Regions from separate parts of the Sinorhizobium sp. 7-81 genome, predicted to be linked through region 4. Evidence: riboswitches for the same ligand, from Rfam matches in the RefSeq annotation. Region 4 holds a riboswitch; each other region holds the start of a gene.
What was found. A riboswitch is a leader RNA that binds a small molecule or an ion and turns the genes downstream of it on or off. The one in region 4 is predicted to bind cobalamin.

Region 1 (4,331 bases), on a different contig from region 4:
CTTTGCTGCGGTTGTCATTAACGCAGACTCCGCCTTGACGTTGCACTGTCACGGCAGCCCTTTATGATGGGGAAAAACAGGAGTTTCCGACGTCCTTGAAAAGGATCGCGCCGGATTGCAGAAAGAGACGAGAGCCAGTGTCCCGGAGTGTCGTGTCCCGGAACTTAAAACGCATGGCGGTGGTCCTGTTCCCGGCGCTGCTGGCGATGGCTGACGGCGCGGCGGCCTCGACCGTTTGTGAACGCCTGAACGCACGACTGACCGATCTTTCGACAATCGTTACCCCGACAGCCAACCTGCGCGATTTCACCGGCGCCGTCTCCCGCCAGAACATCGAGCTCCGTCGGGCAAAAAATGAGCGCCGTCGCATGGAGTGCAACACCGGCAGTGTCGTCGTGATCGGGGGCGACAATGACGAGGCATGTGCCGCGCTCGATGAGACGATCGCCCGCATGGAGGATAATCTTCAAAGGCTCAAGGCGCACCGCCGCTCGCTGATATCGGGCGACACGGGCGACACGCGCCGGCGTATTCTCGCGGCACTGGAGTTGAACGGCTGCCAGGATGAGGCGGGCGCGGATCCGGTCGAAGGGCAGGACGAATTCGCCAGCGCCGACACCGATCTCCCCCGCAACATCCTCCGGGATCTCCCACCTGACAGTGAAGATTACCCGCTGCTGAATGACGATGCCGGAATGCAGGACTTTCCGTTGCTCAGCGAAGAGCCGGCCGGCAGTCTCAGGACCATGTGCGTGCGGACCTGCGACGGTGCCTTTTTCCCGATCTCTTCAAATGCAACGCCGGCAGATTTTGCGCGCGATGCCGAACTTTGCCAGGCACGCTGCCCCGGTGCGGAGACGGAACTCTACTACCACGCCCTCGCGACGGAAGAGAGTGACCAGATGGTCTCGGCCTCGACCGGCAGGCCCTATACCGAGTTGCCGACCGCATTTGCCTACCGCGCGCGTGGCGTCGGTGCACCGGGGGTCTGCGGCTGCCGGATCCCGAAAGGTCCGGCTACGGATCTCGGCAAGACGACGACGGGCAGCGAACCGTCGGTCATCACGATCAACGGCGACCGGAAGCCGGCCGCGGGTTCGGCGCAAGCCAAACCCGTGCAGGAGCGGCCCTACGATCCGAAGAACAGGAAGGTCCGTGTCGTAGGCCCGGCATTCCTGCCGCAGGAGGAAAGCGCTATCGATCTCAAGAACCCGCTCGGTCCGGGCTACCAGCCGGTCCAGGGCAATTGAATCGTTCTGCCGCAGATCCAGTGGTCGAGCGCCCGCCGACACCGCATTGTCTACTCCCACAACGGTGCAGGTATCGCGTCTATCCCGTTAAATCCAAGCGCGATTTCATCCTTGAATGCCCCACCCTTCCTCGAAGACCAAATCCTCGAGCGGCAGGCGCTGACGCCATCCTTTTACCGCGAGTTCCGGCTGCTGATAGAGCCGATCAACGAAGCCAAGACAAAGCCAGGCGACGATTTCGATATGCTCGGGTATGCCGAGAATCGCCTTGATCTCCCGCTCGTGGAAGATGCTGACCCAACCGACGCCGACACCTTCCGCACGTGCGGCGAGCCAGAGGTTCTGGACCGCACAGACGGTCGAATAGACGTCCATCTGCGAATTGTGCGTTCGTCCAAGCACGACCGCTCCACCGCGTGTGCGATCGCAGGTGACGCAGATGCTGAGCGGCGCCTTGCGAATACCTTCGAGTTTCAGCGAGCGGTATTTCGTCTGCGCCTCGCCGGAGAACATAAGCGCTGCTTCCTCATTGGCGCGCTCGAAGGCCTTCCAGACCCTCTCGCGCGTCTCCTCCTGACGGACGAGCACGAAGTTCCAGGGCTGCATGAAGCCAACCGAAGGCGCGCTGTGGGCGGCACCAAGCAGTCGGGCAATGAGTTCGTCGGGCAGCGGATCGGGAAGGAACTCGTCCCGCACGTCGCGGCGTGTTTCGATGGCGCGATAGACGGCGGCACGTTCGTCCGGCGAAAAGGCTCCGGCCGCCGCAAGGCAGCCAATCGGGTCAGGTCGCATCGTTTGATCCCCAACAATGCACAACCTCCCGCCGTCCGCGCGGGGCCGGTCTATCTCGCCAGGCCGGTCTTCTGACTTTGGATCATCCAGCCGCACCGCCTTCCCAAATCGCTTCAAGATTCAGTGGCAAAGCCCTGCAACAAAACAGAACCTTATTTTTGGCGTGACCGTCCCCATCACAGCGTTGGGCACGTTCCGGACTTGCACCGGCTTCCCGATTCTCCCGCCGCGGCGGGCACCTGACGGCCGCATATGGACACAGCCGCCGACGAAAGGCAAGACGAGCGAAACACCTCGCCTGTGCGACGCCTTCGCTTGGCAAAACGCAGAGCGGCATGGTGATCAGAGCGGCGCCGACGGATGCGGCGAGCCGTCATAGGCACCCCAGATCGATTGGTCGAAGCAGATCACCGAACCGGTCATGAGGCCTGATTCCGCCGAGGAGAGATAGGCGCAGGCGCGCGCGACCTCGGCCGGATCGACAAGCCTGCCGAAAGGCTGGTTCGCCGCAGCCTTCTCCAGCCAGTCCGCCGGTGCGTCATGATATTCGCGCTGGATGCGATCCTCCCCCTCCGACGCCATCCAGCCAATGTTGAGCCCGTTGACGCGAATGCGGTTGCGGAGAAGCGCGTAAGCCGTGTTCTTGGTCAGCGTCTCCAGGGCGCCTTTCGACGCGCAATAGGCGGCGATGAAGGGCTGGCCCGCCTTGGCCGACATCGAGCCGATATTGACGATGGTGCCCTCGATCTTCTCGCGCCGCATCACCTTCACGGTTTCCTGCATCAGGAAGAAGGGCGCGCGCACATTGATTGCGAACATGCGGTCAAAGAGTTCCGGCGTCGTGTCGAGGATCGTGCCGCGATCGGTGATCGCGGCGGCGTTCACCAGTGCATCCACACGGCCGAACTCCCGGTCGCAAGTGGCGACCACCTGACGGGCATCCTCCACAAGTTCAAGATCGGCCGGGACATAGACCACCTTGGTACCGGTCGCCTTGCTGATTTCGGCCGCTTTCGCCTCGCCTTTCGCGGCATTGCGCCCGCAGATGACGATACCGGTCGCGCCCCGTTCGGCAAAGAGCGCGGCGATCGTCGCGCCGAGCCCTTGCGTGCCACCGGTAACGATGGCGATCTTGCCATCGAGACGACCATATTCCGTGCTCATGAAATCCTCCTTGGGATAGATTTGCAGTTTCAGGCTCCACCCGCAGCGGCCGAAGCCTTAACTCTCGGGCCTTCCTCAGCTTTTTTTCTTCGTTGTCTGCGCGGCGAGTACCTCCACGAAGGTCCCGGTGTCCCAACCAGCCGCGAGAGCTTCATGCATCAGCTGCGCCTGCGTCTTCGGCGCCAGGCCGCCGAGCGGTGGGTCGCGATCGAGATTGGTCGGGAACGAATAACCTTCGGCGCAGGAGGCAATCGCATTGGCGATCTCGGCGACTGAAAGCTTTCCATCGGCCGCGAGAGCCTTCAGGGCGGGATAGAGCACGCCGCACATTCGCTCGCGATCAACTGTTTCCATCGCGCGTCCGAAGGCGGAGGAGACCTGGAGGAGATTTGCTACACGCTTGATGTCGGCCGAGCGGTTGGTGCCGGCGGCATGGAAGAGCGCCGGGTTGAAGAACACCGCATCGCCCTTCTCAAGCGGAAGCTGGATGTGGTTCTCGTCGAAGTAGGCTTTGAATTCCGGTCGCTTGAGCGCGAGATAGCCGGGCACATAGGTCTGGCTGTAGGGCAGGAACAAGGTTGGCCCGCTTTCGAGAGGCATGTCGCAATGGGCGACGGCGCCTTGCAGCGTCAGCACCGGCGAGAGCTTGTGCACGTGCGCGGGATATCGCTCGATGACCGCCGACGTCTGGAAGCCGAGATGATAGTCCCGATGCGCCGATTGCGCGGCCCCACCCGGATTGACGCGGTTCACCTGCGCCGTCATCTGGTAGTTCGGCCCGAGCCAGGCCTCGCTGGCGAGGGCGATGACCGCGTTGCCGTAGTAGGCCGCGAAATTTTCTGGAGCGCACAGGCAATGCTTCTCCAGCGAATTCCAGATCCGGTCGTTGGCGCCCGGTTTGGCGAAATGGTCGCCGCCGCCACTGTTGGTGCGGTGTTGCTCCTCGATGATGTCGTCGAAGATGCGGCTTGCCTCGTCTATGACGCTCGTATCAGCGAAGGCGCGCTTGAACACCGCAACGCCCGGCCCTTCTGCAAGGACCTCGCAAATCTCCGCCAGGGCCGCGCGCCGGCCATCGTCCGTCGCGCAAGCGGCAATAAGGCTGGCGCTGTCGTAGATAAGGAT
Region 2 (4,331 bases), on a different contig from region 4:
GCATTTCCATGGTCATGCCACCCGCGAGAGAGGAGCGGCGTCGCCCTGCAGACGGTTCTGCATGAAATTGCAGTACCATTCGACGAACTGCATCACGCCGCCCTCGTGCTCCGCCGAATAGGGGCCAGGCTCATAGGCCGGCGAGCGGATGCCGAAGGCATTTTCTTCGACGATCTGCCGGTCCTGGTCGTTGGTCTCCGTCCAGACATGGGTCAAGTCCTCGATCGTGTAATCGACGCCCTCGACCGCGTCCTTGCTGACCAGCCATTTGGTGGTGACCTGCGTCAATTCCGGCCCCAGCGGCAACACGCGGAAGGTGATCGCGTGATCGCCGAGCACATGGTTCCAGGTCGTCGGGTAGTGGAAGAGCAGCAGCGTGCCGATCCCGCGCGTGTTGACGCCCGCCGAAAGCTGTTTGCGGACTGCGGCCTGACCGGACATGGTGTAGCTCTCGGCGCCGTTGATCAGCGGCATTCTTGTCATACGAAACTGGCCGGTCGGCGCAATCCTGAAGGTGCTCGGAAGGCCCGCCGCCTCGCACTTTTCCCAATGGGCGCCGATCTCCGGGTCGTTCATCGCTCCCTGGACGCCTGTCACCGTCGGGGCTTCGGGGTAGGTGCGGCAAAGCTCCGGATGGTTAGCGGCGCAATGGTAGCACTCGCGGTTGTTCTCCCAGACAAGCTTCCAATTGCCCTTCTCGACGATGGTGCTCTCATAGGCGACCTTGGTTTCGCCGAGACGATGCGGTGCGAGATAGCCTGCGGCCATGTCGCGGAACGGCTGGAAATCCATCGGCTTGTCGGCAAGGCTGATGAAGATGTAGCCGCCCACGGTTTCGCAATGGACTGGTTTCAGGCTGTGCTCAGCCGGGTCGAAGCCTTCGGGCATTTGCCGGGCGAAGAGCAGCTTGCCGTCGAGTTCGTAGGTCCATTGGTGATAGGGACAGACGAGCTTGGCTGAAGAGCCCTTGTGTTGCGTGCAGACGCGCGAACCGCGGTGGCGGCAGGAATTGTGGAGCGCCCGGATCGTTCCCTGCCGGTCACGGACGATGACGATCGGATAGTCACCGACCTGAACGGTGAAGTAGTTGCCGGCTCTCGGAATTTCGCAGTCGTGGCCGATGAAGAGCCAGTCCTTGTACCAGATGTGCTCAAGGTCTTGCCGGTAATAATCCGGGTCGGTGTAGAAGGCCCGGTCGAGGCTATAGCCTTCACGGCGGGTTTTCAGCCGGCGCAGCATATCGTTCTGAACGTCCATGTCCTATCCTCGTTCATCAGTTCGGAGAGGCAGGACAGGAACCAGCACCGATAAAGATACCGGCGCATCAACGGTTCCGATCCGGCTGCCCGCCGCAACCAGTTACGGTCGATATTTCGTCCCAAGGCTGGTTTCCGGGCTCTGGAGCGGCCCCGCGAGGGACCAGCCCGGCGCCTTCCCGGACACACCGTCCAGTGGCCTTTTGCCGTGGCTTTCGCTCCACCACCGTTGCGGGGGCAGCGCCGGGATCTGACCGGCTTCCCAATTCTCCGCCTTCCCTGGAGCGGCACCTTGAGTGTTCCTATCTAAGCGCGCGCAGCAGTTCGGCATCTGCCGATTGACGACATCCGATTCCGGAAAGGCGACACGACATTCTCGTGTTCAATCGCGAAGCAACCATAAAGATTGTTCATTAGAAACAATGTGATAGTAGAAAATTTAAGCAACTGGCGATTTTTTTTGGCAGCGCCATCTCCGGCACGAAGTTGACTGGCCATTTTGCGACATTCGTCCCGTGCGAGCACCATCGACGAATGCGTTGAAAAATTATCTGTTAACCCTGAACGGCTAGCATTCCGCAACGGATCAATTCGCGGACAGGATGGCGCCGACGCCGATGGCAAAACTCAGATACTATGACGCCGCCCCGAGAGCCTCGCTGCCAGCGCCCAGGACCACACCACATGCGGAGTTCCTCCGAACCGGACGAATCGACCGCCGACGGCACTGGGTAGCCGAGCAGCGGCGCTACCTGACGCATGAGGAAGTCGCCGAGCGGACCGGGCGGAAACTGGCGGCGGCCGGCGAGACCACCCACAAGCGGATCAACGCTTTCCATGCATCGATCCAGTTTCCGAAGATGGTCTTCCACCGCACGCTCCCGAACAGTCCGCATCTCGGCTACTGCCACGTGACCGCCGCAAAAACGCACCTTCCCCAGTCGCGCGATCTCCCCTGGGCTTTCTATTTTGCGAACTTCTTTTCCGATCTCGGTGACGAGACGCATTTCTTCGATCGGATACAGACAGGCTATTCGCGGATGTATTTCGCCGTGGCCATCGAGCCTGGCGACGAGGAAGGCCGGATGGTCATCAACCGCGATGTCCGCGGTAACGGCCTGATCTTCCGGACGCAGGACCCGAAGATCGCGCTCAAGAACGTCTTGATGCTGGGCGCGCGGGACGATGCGCTGCGCCAGATCATTCGCAGTCTCTGACGCGCAGCCGGTCCTTGTTTGCATGCATGTCGTTGTCCCAAACCGCTGCGCACTTTTAGGCGACATGCGCTCTTTGTTTTCATGCATGTCGTTGTCTCAAAACCGCTGCGCACTTTTGGGCGACATGCATTGACGAAGAAAATCGTTCTGTTTTCCCCACACCTCCTTTAAGGAAGCGACGGAAAGGGCAAACGGAACTGCCATGGCCGAAATCATCGATACACGCACAGAACCGGACCGGGCGATCGAGATAGCCTGCGCCGTTCTTTCCGGGGGCGAGCCTGTCGCGATCCCGACGGAGACGGTCTATGGCCTTGCAGCGGATGCCAGCAACCCCGATGCGATCAGCCGCATTTACGAGATGAAAGGCCGGCCGCGTTTCAATCCGTTGATTTGCCATGTCTCGGATATGACGATGGCTGAAGCTCACGTCACGTTCGACCCGATCTCGCGTCGTCTTGCCGAGGCCTTCTGGCCTGGCCCGCTGACCCTGATCCTGCCGCAACGGCGCGAGAGCGCCGTCCATGCGCTCGCCTCGGCCGGTCTCGAAACGCTCGGCATCCGCATGCCCGACGGCTTCTCGCGCCAGGTGATCGCCCGCTTCGGACGCCCGCTCGCGGCGCCGAGTGCCAACACTTCGGGGAAGATAAGCCCGACCAGCGCAGCCCACGTGCAGGCCGACCTAGGCTCCAGGCTGAAACTCATCCTTGATGCCGGCCCGGCTGAAATCGGCCTCGAGTCGACGATCATCAAGGTTGAAGACGGGGCACTGCGGCTTCTGAGGCCCGGTGGGCTGGACGCCGCGGCGATAGAGAAACTGACGGGACGCGAGGTCCTGCGGCCCGAAAGCGCCGGCTCGACGATCGAGGCGCCGGGCATGCTTGCTTCACATTATGCGCCGGGCGCAGCCGTGAGGCTGAATGCCGAGGACGTTTGTGCCGGAGAAGCGCTGATCCGCTTCGGAGGCAGACCGCTTCCGGGCGAGAGCGGCGCGACGATCGTGCTGGACCTCAGCCCCGGCGGCAATCTTCGCGAGGCGGCCGCCAACCTTTTCGACTACATGAAGCAAGCGGATGCCAGCGGCGCTCGGACGATAGCCTTCGGTCCTGTGCCGGAAGAAGGTCTCGGGGAGGCGATCATCGATCGCCTGCAGCGGGCAGCAGCCCCCAGAGCTTGAACAACTTGCTGAAAATGAGAGCACGATCATGACGACCCCACTTCTTTCTCCGGAATTGATCGCCTCTTTCATCGACATCGTCGGTAGCGCCAATGCGCTGAGCAGCCCGGCGGAAACCGCACCTTACCTTGTCGAATCGCGCGGGCTCTATCACGGCACAACCCCACTCGTCCTCAGGCCCGGTTCCGTCGAGGAAGTCTCGCGCATCATGCGCCTCGCCAGCCAGACCCGCACGGCCATCGTCCCCCAGGGAGGCAATACCGGACATGTGGCCGGCCAGATCCCGCGCGAAGGCAAGGCCGACATGGTCCTCTCGCTTGAGCGGCTGAACCGCATTCGCGACATCGATCCGGTCGGCAATATCATCGTCGCCGATGCGGGCTGCATCCTGGCGGACATCCAGAAAGCGGCTGACGACCACGGGCGCCTTTTCCCGCTGTCGCTCGGTTCCGAAGGCTCGGCCCGCATCGGCGGCAATCTCTCGACCAATGCCGGCGGTACGGCCGTGCTTGCCTATGGCAACATGCGCCAGCTTTGCCTGGGGCTGGAAGTCGTGCTCCCGACCGGCGAGATCTGGGACGGATTGCGGCGGCTGAAGAAGGACAATACCGGCTACGATCTTCGCGACCTCTTCATCGGCGCCGAAGGAACGCTTGGCGTCATTACCGGCGCCGTGCTGAA
Region 3 (4,331 bases), on a different contig from region 4:
CGCTCGACCGCATCGTTTCCCAGGCGAAGCTCAGGATTTCCGGCGACCGCTCGCCGGCAGCCAGCAACGGCAAGGCGCCGGCCGACATCGAGGCGGTCGAGGCGGTGATCGCCAGCGGCTCGCCGCTCGTCGGCATGACGGCGCAGCGGCTGGCACTCTTCAACAATCACAACATCAATCTCCTGGCCGTCAGCCGCCAGGGCGAGCGGCTGAAGCAGCGTCTCGGCAGCATCCGGCTGCAGGCCGGCGACATCGTCGTCTTGCAGGGGACGCGGCGCGATCTGCCGCCCTTCCTGCAGGATTTCGGCTGCCTGCCGCTTGCCCAGCGCGAAATCCTGCTCGGCACAATCCGCCGCGCGACGGTGCCGCTGCTCGTGCTCGCCGCAGCCATGGGGGCGACCGCGATCGGCGTCGTGCCGGTACCGGTCGCGTTTTTCGCGGCGGCGCTGGCCATGGTGGTCTTCCGCGTGATACCGTTGCGCGACGTCTACCGCGCAGTCGACGGGCCGATCCTCGTCATGCTGGCGGCTCTGATCCCGGTCAGCGACACGCTGCGCACCACCGGCGGCTCGGACCTTATAGCCGGCTGGCTGAGCGGCGTTGCCTCGGGCCTCCCGCCCGCGGGCGCGCTTGCCCTCATCCTCATCGCAGCGATGGCCGTCACGCCGTTCCTCAACAATGCCGCGACCGTGCTCGTCATGGCGCCGATCGCCGCGAGTTTCGCCGCGGCGCTCGAATACCGGCCGGATGCCTTCCTGATGGCGGTGGCAATCGGCGCGGGCTCGGATTTCCTGACCCCGATCGGCCACCAGTGCAACACGCTGGTCATGGGTCCCGGCGGCTACCGCTTTAGCGACTATCCGCGCCTCGGCCTGCCTCTTTCCATCGTCATCGTGCTCGTTGCCGTGCCGATGCTGTTATGGGTCTGGCCGCTGAGATAGACCCGGTGGTTCATCGCGTCGTCGCCTGATCCTTCAGATAGTCCCTGTACCAGTCGGCGATCTCGCCGCCGGTCGCGAGCCACACATCCCGGCGCCAGGTGATGTGGCCTCCAGCCGCTGCCTGTCGCCCAAACGTCGTGTCTTCGTGGACTTCTTCGCCGGAAATCTGTTTTCGGCGTGAGACGTTCGCTCCGGTTCACGCGCCATCGTCACATTTGCGAGAGTCCGTACCTTGTCAGATGTAATGTTATTTAATAACAATGCATGGCTTCGCAACGAGACGCCCCCATGTTGATATCTCCCTGCCTCCTTCATCCACCGGTTGCTTGCCACCGCGATTCATGTCACCAAGGGCGCGATGGTGCTGCTTCCGTGACCCGGAAGCGGCTGAAAAGGGAACACGGTGAGGACGACCCAGGAGGGGCCGAAACCGTGGCTGCCCCCGCAACTGTGAGCGGAAAGCGCATTCACACCATGTCACTGGCGACGAGCCGGGAAGACGTGGATGCGCGGCGACCCGCGAGCCAGGAGACCTGCCATCGAACCGATCAACCACAACGGACGGGGTGTTCCGATGGAAAAGAACTGGCTTCTGCTTGGCGGGCTACCGTCTTCTTGCATTTTCGCCACTTTCTCTCCGGCCCAGCCCGGCGGGAAAGAGCCATGGCGAAATCAGACTTCCGACAGCACAAGATAACCCTTTGCACCGATTGCCGCTTCACCGGAGGGCCGTGCCGGCCCGGCGCCGAGTTGCTCGCGCAGTTGAACCGCAGCGTCTGCGCTCTCGGCAGACCGCTCGACCAGGATTTCGCGATCGCCGGCACCGTCGCGATGACCGCCTGCACACGGCCTTGCACCATCGCCTTCCAGGCGACCGGCAAAGCGACCTACCTCTTCGGCGACATTTCGCCGGAGGAAAACATCGATGATCTCGTGAGCTTCGCCGCCGCTTTTGCCAAGGCGCAAGGCAGCGTCTTGCCCTCGGCCGGGCGTGACGGCCAGTCGGAGCAGGACGCGCACGGAGAGTCGTTTCCCGCTTTTCCGCATCCGGGCTTCGGCCCGGACGACGGGGGCCTTTCCCGCATTCCGGCAGCGCTGCTCGTCTCCGAGGAAACCGCAGGGCGGTTCCAATGAGCGGAGAGGGCACTTTCATGAGCTGTGACAAGTTCAATGGGCCGCGGGACGCGGGCGGACAACCGCTTCACGCCTTTCCTAATCCCGCCGCGGGCGCCAGCCTCCGCGTCGAAGGGCTGGAATGGGGCCCGCGCGCTGGTCTCCGCCTCGTCCGCAACATCAGCTTTTCCGTCGCGCCGGGCAGCCGGTTGGCGATCATCGGTCCGAACGGCGCCGGCAAGACCTCGCTGTTGCGCTGCCTCTACCGCGCGGTCGAGCCGATCGCTGGCCGCGTCGAGATCGACGGCGTGAGCCTCTGGGCGATGACCGCGCGCGAGGCGGCAAGGACGATCGCCGTGGTGCTGCAGGAAATGCCCGGCGATTTCCCCTTCAGCGTGCGCGACGTCGTGATGATGGGACGGATCCCGCGTCGCGAGGGAATCAGCGGCTGGAGCGATCGCGATCGCGAGCGGGTCGCGCATGCGCTCGAGCATCTCGACCTTGCCCATCTGGCGCGACGGCAGTTCGCCACGCTTTCGGGCGGCGAAAAGCAGCGGGTGCTGATTGCCCGCGCTCTTGCCCAGGAACCGAAGATCATCATCCTCGACGAGCCGACCAACCATTTAGACATCCGCCACCAGCTCGAAATCCTCGATCTCCTGCAGACGCTGAAGCTGACGATCGTCACGACGCTGCACGACATTAATCTCGCGGCCGAGTTCGCGACCGATGTTGCGATCCTGACGGAGGGGCGGCTTGCCGCCTTCGGACCGCCGGAGACGGTGCTGCAGCCTTCGGCGCTCTCGGCCGCCTTCGGTGTCCACGCGACGGCGCATGGCGATGCCGCCGGCTGCTCCCGATTTTCCTTCACGCTCGCGCCGCCCGCAGCGCCTGCCGTCGCGCGAGCTTCCAGTTCCACAGGAGCCACCCGATGAACAGACTTCTTTTTGCGGCCGGCCTGTTTGCTCTTGCCGCGGCGCCCGCGCTTGCCCATCCCGTCACCGTCAAGAGCTGCAACCGCGAGGTCACCTTCGATGCCACGCCTCGACGCGCGATCTCCAACGACGTCAATCTCACCGAGATGATGCTGGCGCTCAAATTGCAGGACCGCATGGTTGGCTATACGGGCGTGTCCGGCTGGAAGACGCTGAACGAAAGCTTGCGCGAGGGTGTCAAGGCGCTGCCGGAGCTTGCGGAAAAATACCCGACCAAGGAGGTGCTGCTCAACGCCGATGCCGACTTTTACTTCGCCGGCTGGAACTATGGCATGAAGATTGGCGGCGAGGTGACGCCGGAGACGTTGTCGCCCTTCGGCATCAAGGTGTACGAGCTCACCGAGAGCTGCATCCACATCATGGCCAAGGGCAAGCCGACGATGGAGGACGTGTTCATCGATCTCCTGAACCTCGGCCGCATCTTCGGCGTCGAGGAGAGGGCGGAAGCGCTGGCAGCGGGCTACCGTCGTGAACTGGCCGACATCACCGGCAAGATCACGGGCGCCGAGCGACCGGTGCGCGTCTTCGTCTACGATTCCGGCGAGGAAAAGCCCTTCACTTCCGGCCGTTACGGCATTCCGACCGCGATGATCGAGGCGGCCGGCGGGGTCAACATCGTTGATGATGTCGAGAAGAGCTGGACGGAAATCTCCTGGGAGCCGGTGATCGACCGCAATCCGGAGGTGATCGTGATCGTCGACTACGGCGAGGTGAGCGCCGAGCAGAAGATCGCCTTCATGAAGAACAATCCGGCCTTCAGGAATGTGGACGCCGTAAAGAACGACCGCTTCGTCGTGCTCGACTATGTCGAGGCGACGCCAGGGCCGCGCAACGTCGAGGCGATCCGGCGGCTGGCGAAGAGTTTTCACCCAGAAGTGATGTGAGTGACCGTGACGTCCGGAAAGGGCTTGCGTCAGCTTTCCGCGCCTGCTGTCGCACGTTCGGCGGCATCGCGGCGCTGGCGGAAGGCGCGATGGCTCACGCCAGAACCTCACTTCCGTGCTCGACACAGGAATTCGGCAGCCCCCGCCGTCGGCGGCGTGCAAGAGCGGCTGCTTATCACCGGGACCGGATGAAGAAGGCTCTGCAACCCAATGATTCCCAATAATGATGCCGCGGCATCTGGCCCTCAAGTCCGAGAAACCCGGAGGCTGCAACCGACGTGAGATCCGCGCTTTTCTTCCTCGCAGCAGCGCTGTTGTTCTGTCTGACGGTCACCGCTGGCGTTTCGCTCGGCTCGGCGCCGATCCCGTTTGCGACCGTCTGGTCGATCATTGCCGCG
Region 4 (4,331 bases):
CGAGCGAGCACGCTTTGCCAAGCCCGAGGTCAGGCTGGCCATGCCGCCGACCTTCGGTGGCACCCAGCGCCTACCGCGCCTCGCCGGTCGCAAGCGCGCGCTCGAACTGCTTCTGACCGGAGACGAATTTCCCGCGAGCCAGGCGCTCGAGATGGGGCTCGTCAATAAGATCGTGCCGCATGGCGATCTCATCACGGCCGCCCGCGAACTGGCTGCCCGCATCATGCGCCACTCGCCCCTCGCGACCGCCGCGATCATTACTGCTGTCACCCGGGGCCTCAACATGACGATCGGCGAAGGCCTGCTGAACGAGAGCGAACAGTTCGCGCGCATGGTGCCGAGCCATGATCTCGGCGAGGGACTCGCGGCTTGGAAGGAACGGCGCGAGCCGCACTACGCCGGACGCTGAACCAGACGCTTAAATCGCGTCTAGCTGCGGGCGAAGCCAAGTGCGAAGAGGGCCAGCGCTCCGATCGACGCGAATGTCCGCACATGGTTCCACCAGACCCAATCGGTCAGGTATCGTTTCTGCCAGAGCTCGTTGGCTGTCTCTCCAGGGGCCGCGGCCGCAAGCGCATCATTCAACGGCACATTGAAGACGATCGTCACCAGCAGCGTGCCGACGACATAGGCAAGCCCGCCCGCCGCAAGCAGCCAACTGCCCTGCCCGCCCGAAAAGAAGGCCGCGGCAATGAGGATCAGCCCGAGGAGCGCCGTTCCCATGAAGGCGGTGAGAAACAGCGGGTTCTGGATCACCACGTTGATGGCATTCATTGCGGCGATCCCTTGTTCGGGCGGCAACCGCGACAAGGCCTGCATGATGCAGACCGAGAAGATGAAGAACAGGCCGGCCATGAGGCCGGAACCGACGACGGCGGCAAAAGCCAGTGCGGGGATTAGAGCAGCCATCACATCATCCTTCAAAGTACATGAGTAGTCCTCACATTTGCAAATGTGATAAACCCTCGTATTTTGAGTGTCAAGCAAATGTGAGGACGACTCATGAAATCAAATCCGGCGACCAGACCGCTCGAAGAGGAACCAACCCTTCGCCGCACGCCGAGCCAGAAGCGCAGCCGCGAGCGCGTCGAGCACATTCTCTCGTGCGCCACTAGGCTGATCGAGAAAAAGGGAAGCGACGCCATGCGCATGAGCGAGGTCGCGGAGATGGCCGGTATCTCAATCGGCTCGCTCTACCAGTATTTTCCCGACAAGGCGGCGATCGTGCGCACCCTTGCCGAACGCTACAATGCCGCCAGCCGGGACTGTATCGCGAGCGAGTTCGCCAAAGTCACCACGCTCGCGGAACTGCGCAGCGCCTTTTCGGTGCTCTTCGACACGTATTACGACATGTTTCTCGCCGAGCCGGTGATGCGAGACATCTGGTCGGCGATGCAGGCGGACAAGACCCTGCGCGAAATCGAACTCGTGGAAAGCCGGGCGAATGGAAAATTGCTCGCCGACACCTGGGCGAGGGTCGCTCCGGAAACGCCGCGCGAAAAAATCGAGAACGACGCCTTTCTCATCATGCATCTCGGGGAATGTACGATGAGGCTCGCGGTCTCGGTCGGCAGACCCGAAGGCGATCGCATCGTCAAGGCCTACGAGCAGATGATCCTTCGGGAATTTGTCGCAGATGCAACTTGAGAAGCCGCAAGTTCAATTGACATCGCCCCCGACCGATCCTAATCATCGGGGATCGATTGGTTCCCGGAAAGCGAACGCCTTTCGGGAGTAAACGGGAACGTGACGGATGGACCCAAACTGGGCATCTCAATCACGGCCGACCCCGCGACTGTAGAGCGGCGTGAATTTGCCATTCCGGAGCGATCCGGAAGAAGCCACTGGGAAAGACCGCGAGAGGGTTCGATCCTGGGAAGGCGAGGCAAATCCCTGGTGACCAGAACACGTGTGTTCAGATGAACGCGCAAGGATCTTGGCACCTGACGCCGTGAGCCAGGAAACCTGCCAGTTGATGCGGGCATTGTGCCCAACCCGGGAAACGTCCCAACGCCATCACGGAGGTTGTCATGGCTACGTCTACAGTTTCGAGCATTACCCTTTCCCTTAACGATCGTCTGGTCGCGGGCGTCTCTGCCCTGTTGATCGGCGCCTTCCTCGTATTCGGTGCGGGCCTCGCGAATTCGGCCGTTCTGCACGATACGGCGCACGACACCCGCCATTCCTACGGCTTCCCCTGCCACTGATCGATGCCATGGAACGCGCCTGGCGTTCCATCTCGAACAAGAGCGGATCGCCTCTCCGGCGTATAGCACGCGGGCGTATTTGCCATTGGGCATGCGCTCCGGCGTGCTCCGCTGGCGTTTTGCATCCACGGAAACCGGAAATGGTGCCGGCTGTGGCGTCTGCACGGCGTTCGCGCATCCTGAATGACGCGCTGCGCTTCGGAGCGGCCGCGCGCCCGATTGAGGAATATCGACAATGATCGTCAAGACACTTCTGGCCGCGATCGTGGCCGGGCTGATCGCCGGCGTCTTCATGACCGCCGCGCAGGAGATGCGCGTCGTGCCGCTGATCCTGCACGCCGAGAAATACGAGGGCGAAGCGCCGTCGGCGGATCATCCGGCAACGCAGGAGCCGGCAGCCGTTGACCACGACCAGCATTCGTCGCTGAGCGACACTTCGGCAGTCGGTGCGCTGCTTTCCACGTTCTCGCCAGTCACACCGGCCTATGCGCATGAGCATGCGGGCGAGCATGAGGAAGGCGGCATCATGTTCGGCATGAGCCGCTTCTCCGGCACGCTTCTCGCCAATCTCGTGACCGGCGCCGGTTTTTCGCTGCTGCTTGCCGGCGTTAGCCTCGTGATCGGCTATCCGATCACACTCGCGAACGGCGCCCTCTGGGGCGCTTTCGGCTGGCTGGCCATCCACTTGCTGCCCGCGATCGGCCTGCCGCCGGAACTGCCGGGCTTCCCGGCAGCCGAACTCGGCGACCGGCAGGTCTGGTGGGCCGCAACCGTGCTGCTTTCGGCCGTCGGCCTCTATCTGCTGGCGCTGCGCCGCGAACTGGTCGCCAAGATCGCCGGTCTCGCGCTCATCGCGGCACCCCAGTTCTACGGCGCGCCGCAGCCGCTCGACATCTCCAGCAACGTGCCTGCCGTCCTCGGCGCGGAGTTCGCGGTCGCCGCGCTCGCGACCACGCTTGCCTTCTGGCTCGTGCTCGGGGTGGTTTCCGGCTTCATCAACGATCGGTTCGTCAAGGCGCGTTAGGTCACGTTCTGATCTTGCTGCCCCTCACCCTGGCCCTCTCCCCGCTCGCGGGGAGAGGGGACGACCATATATCAGTCTCCACTTGCAGCAACGTCGTGAGTCAGAAAGACGCGGCCGCGAATCCCTTCTCCCCGCCCGCGGGGAGAAGGTGCCGGCAGGCGGATGAGGGGCTTAGAAACTCACCCTATTTCACCGCGAGCAGTCTCCAGCAAATGCGCCCGCAGTCGCTCGCGTCGGGCCTCGGGCTCGAGCAACACGCAACTGTCGCAATAGCTGCCGCCGTCGGTGCGGTAGTAAAGGCAGCACCCGCCGCGCATCCTGTAGGTCCGCGACAGATCGTTCCCGCACGCCGCTGCGACTTCGATCTTCTCGTAGCAAAGCGCCTCGGAGTTGAGCGGGGACCCGACGCGCTTGACGATCGCCAGCGCCTGCGCGATCACCTCCGCCTCCATTCCGCGCCGTCGTCCGGCTTCGAGAAAGGCACCTGCCATACTGTCGGCAGCAAGCCGCCATTGCGCGCGCGCCGACAAGCCGCAGCGCCGCTTCACGAGTGCGATGATCGGCTTCAGATGAGCGACAAAGAGATCGTGAAAAAGCTCGTTGGCATCGTCGGGCGCGCAGCCGGCGACTTCCTTCAATGCCATACAAAAACGAAAACGCCCAGCCTCGACGGCACCCGCCTCGAGCGGACGCGCATAATGTTCGAAGCGCAAATGCTTCACGTCCGGAACGAGACCGCTGCAGAGATAGATGGCTGCAGCCGCGAGGCTGAGTTGATGACTATAGAAGGCGATGAGATGCGCCGCCCGCACCTTGTTGTCCATGCCGGTGGCGAAGCGCTCCTGATAGGCGAGACAGGTCTCCACATCGGGCGATCCCTCGGCCCAGAACGCCGACGGCAGCCGCATGTCCTCGTCCGGCGTGAGCGAGCAGGCAACCTCGGGAAACGCGGCCTCGAGCCACGCGATGGCGGCCCTCGCCTTCCCCTCGCCGGCGGCGTCTCCCATCTCCCGCTTCCGCGCATTCTCCATCCCGTCTCCGTCGCGATCAGATTCGCGGGCCACCCGCCGACAGCCAGCCACCCTCGAAGCCGGCCCGGC

Region 1: it holds a riboswitch for cobalamin, as region 4 does, so the genes downstream of both, bluB (5,6-dimethylbenzimidazole synthase) here and QN224_RS17100 (CbtB-domain containing protein) in region 4, are expected to answer to the same signal.
Region 2: it holds a riboswitch for cobalamin, as region 4 does, so the genes downstream of both, QN224_RS04040 (aromatic ring-hydroxylating dioxygenase subunit alpha) here and QN224_RS17100 (CbtB-domain containing protein) in region 4, are expected to answer to the same signal.
Region 3: it holds a riboswitch for cobalamin, as region 4 does, so the genes downstream of both, QN224_RS23085 (DUF1636 domain-containing protein) here and QN224_RS17100 (CbtB-domain containing protein) in region 4, are expected to answer to the same signal.

Annotation. Positions count from the first base shown of each region.
Region 1 is NZ_JASKLT010000003.1:487,173-491,503, forward strand. Features, by position in the region: gene QN224_RS14895 (DUF2865 domain-containing protein) at 138-1,250, shown strand; gene bluB (5,6-dimethylbenzimidazole synthase) at 1,356-2,042, opposite strand; cobalamin riboswitch at 2,086-2,300, opposite strand; gene QN224_RS14905 (SDR family oxidoreductase) at 2,385-3,206, opposite strand; gene QN224_RS14910 (phytanoyl-CoA dioxygenase family protein) at 3,282-4,331, opposite strand, start outside.
Region 2 is NZ_JASKLT010000001.1:842,680-847,010, reverse strand. Features, by position in the region: gene QN224_RS04045 (hybrid-cluster NAD(P)-dependent oxidoreductase) at 1-16, opposite strand, end outside; gene QN224_RS04040 (aromatic ring-hydroxylating dioxygenase subunit alpha) at 13-1,257, opposite strand; cobalamin riboswitch at 1,365-1,566, opposite strand; gene QN224_RS04035 (DUF6656 family protein) at 1,874-2,473, shown strand; gene QN224_RS04030 (L-threonylcarbamoyladenylate synthase) at 2,676-3,650, shown strand; gene QN224_RS04025 (FAD-binding oxidoreductase) at 3,679-4,331, shown strand, end outside.
Region 3 is NZ_JASKLT010000007.1:287,379-291,709, forward strand. Features, by position in the region: gene QN224_RS23080 (SLC13 family permease) at 1-941, shown strand, start outside; cobalamin riboswitch at 1,284-1,497, shown strand; gene QN224_RS23085 (DUF1636 domain-containing protein) at 1,605-2,075, shown strand; gene QN224_RS23090 (ABC transporter ATP-binding protein) at 2,093-2,989, shown strand; gene QN224_RS23095 (ABC transporter substrate-binding protein) at 2,986-3,933, shown strand; gene QN224_RS23100 (iron ABC transporter permease) at 4,212-4,331, shown strand, end outside.
Region 4 is NZ_JASKLT010000004.1:253,292-257,622, forward strand. Features, by position in the region: gene QN224_RS17085 (crotonase/enoyl-CoA hydratase family protein) at 1-409, shown strand, start outside; gene QN224_RS17090 (anthrone oxygenase family protein) at 430-909, opposite strand; gene QN224_RS17095 (TetR/AcrR family transcriptional regulator) at 1,003-1,647, shown strand; cobalamin riboswitch at 1,688-1,988, shown strand; gene QN224_RS17100 (CbtB-domain containing protein) at 2,031-2,207, shown strand; gene QN224_RS17105 (CbtA family protein) at 2,443-3,231, shown strand; gene QN224_RS17110 (ferric iron reductase) at 3,411-4,262, opposite strand; gene QN224_RS17115 (glucoamylase family protein) at 4,279-4,331, opposite strand, start outside.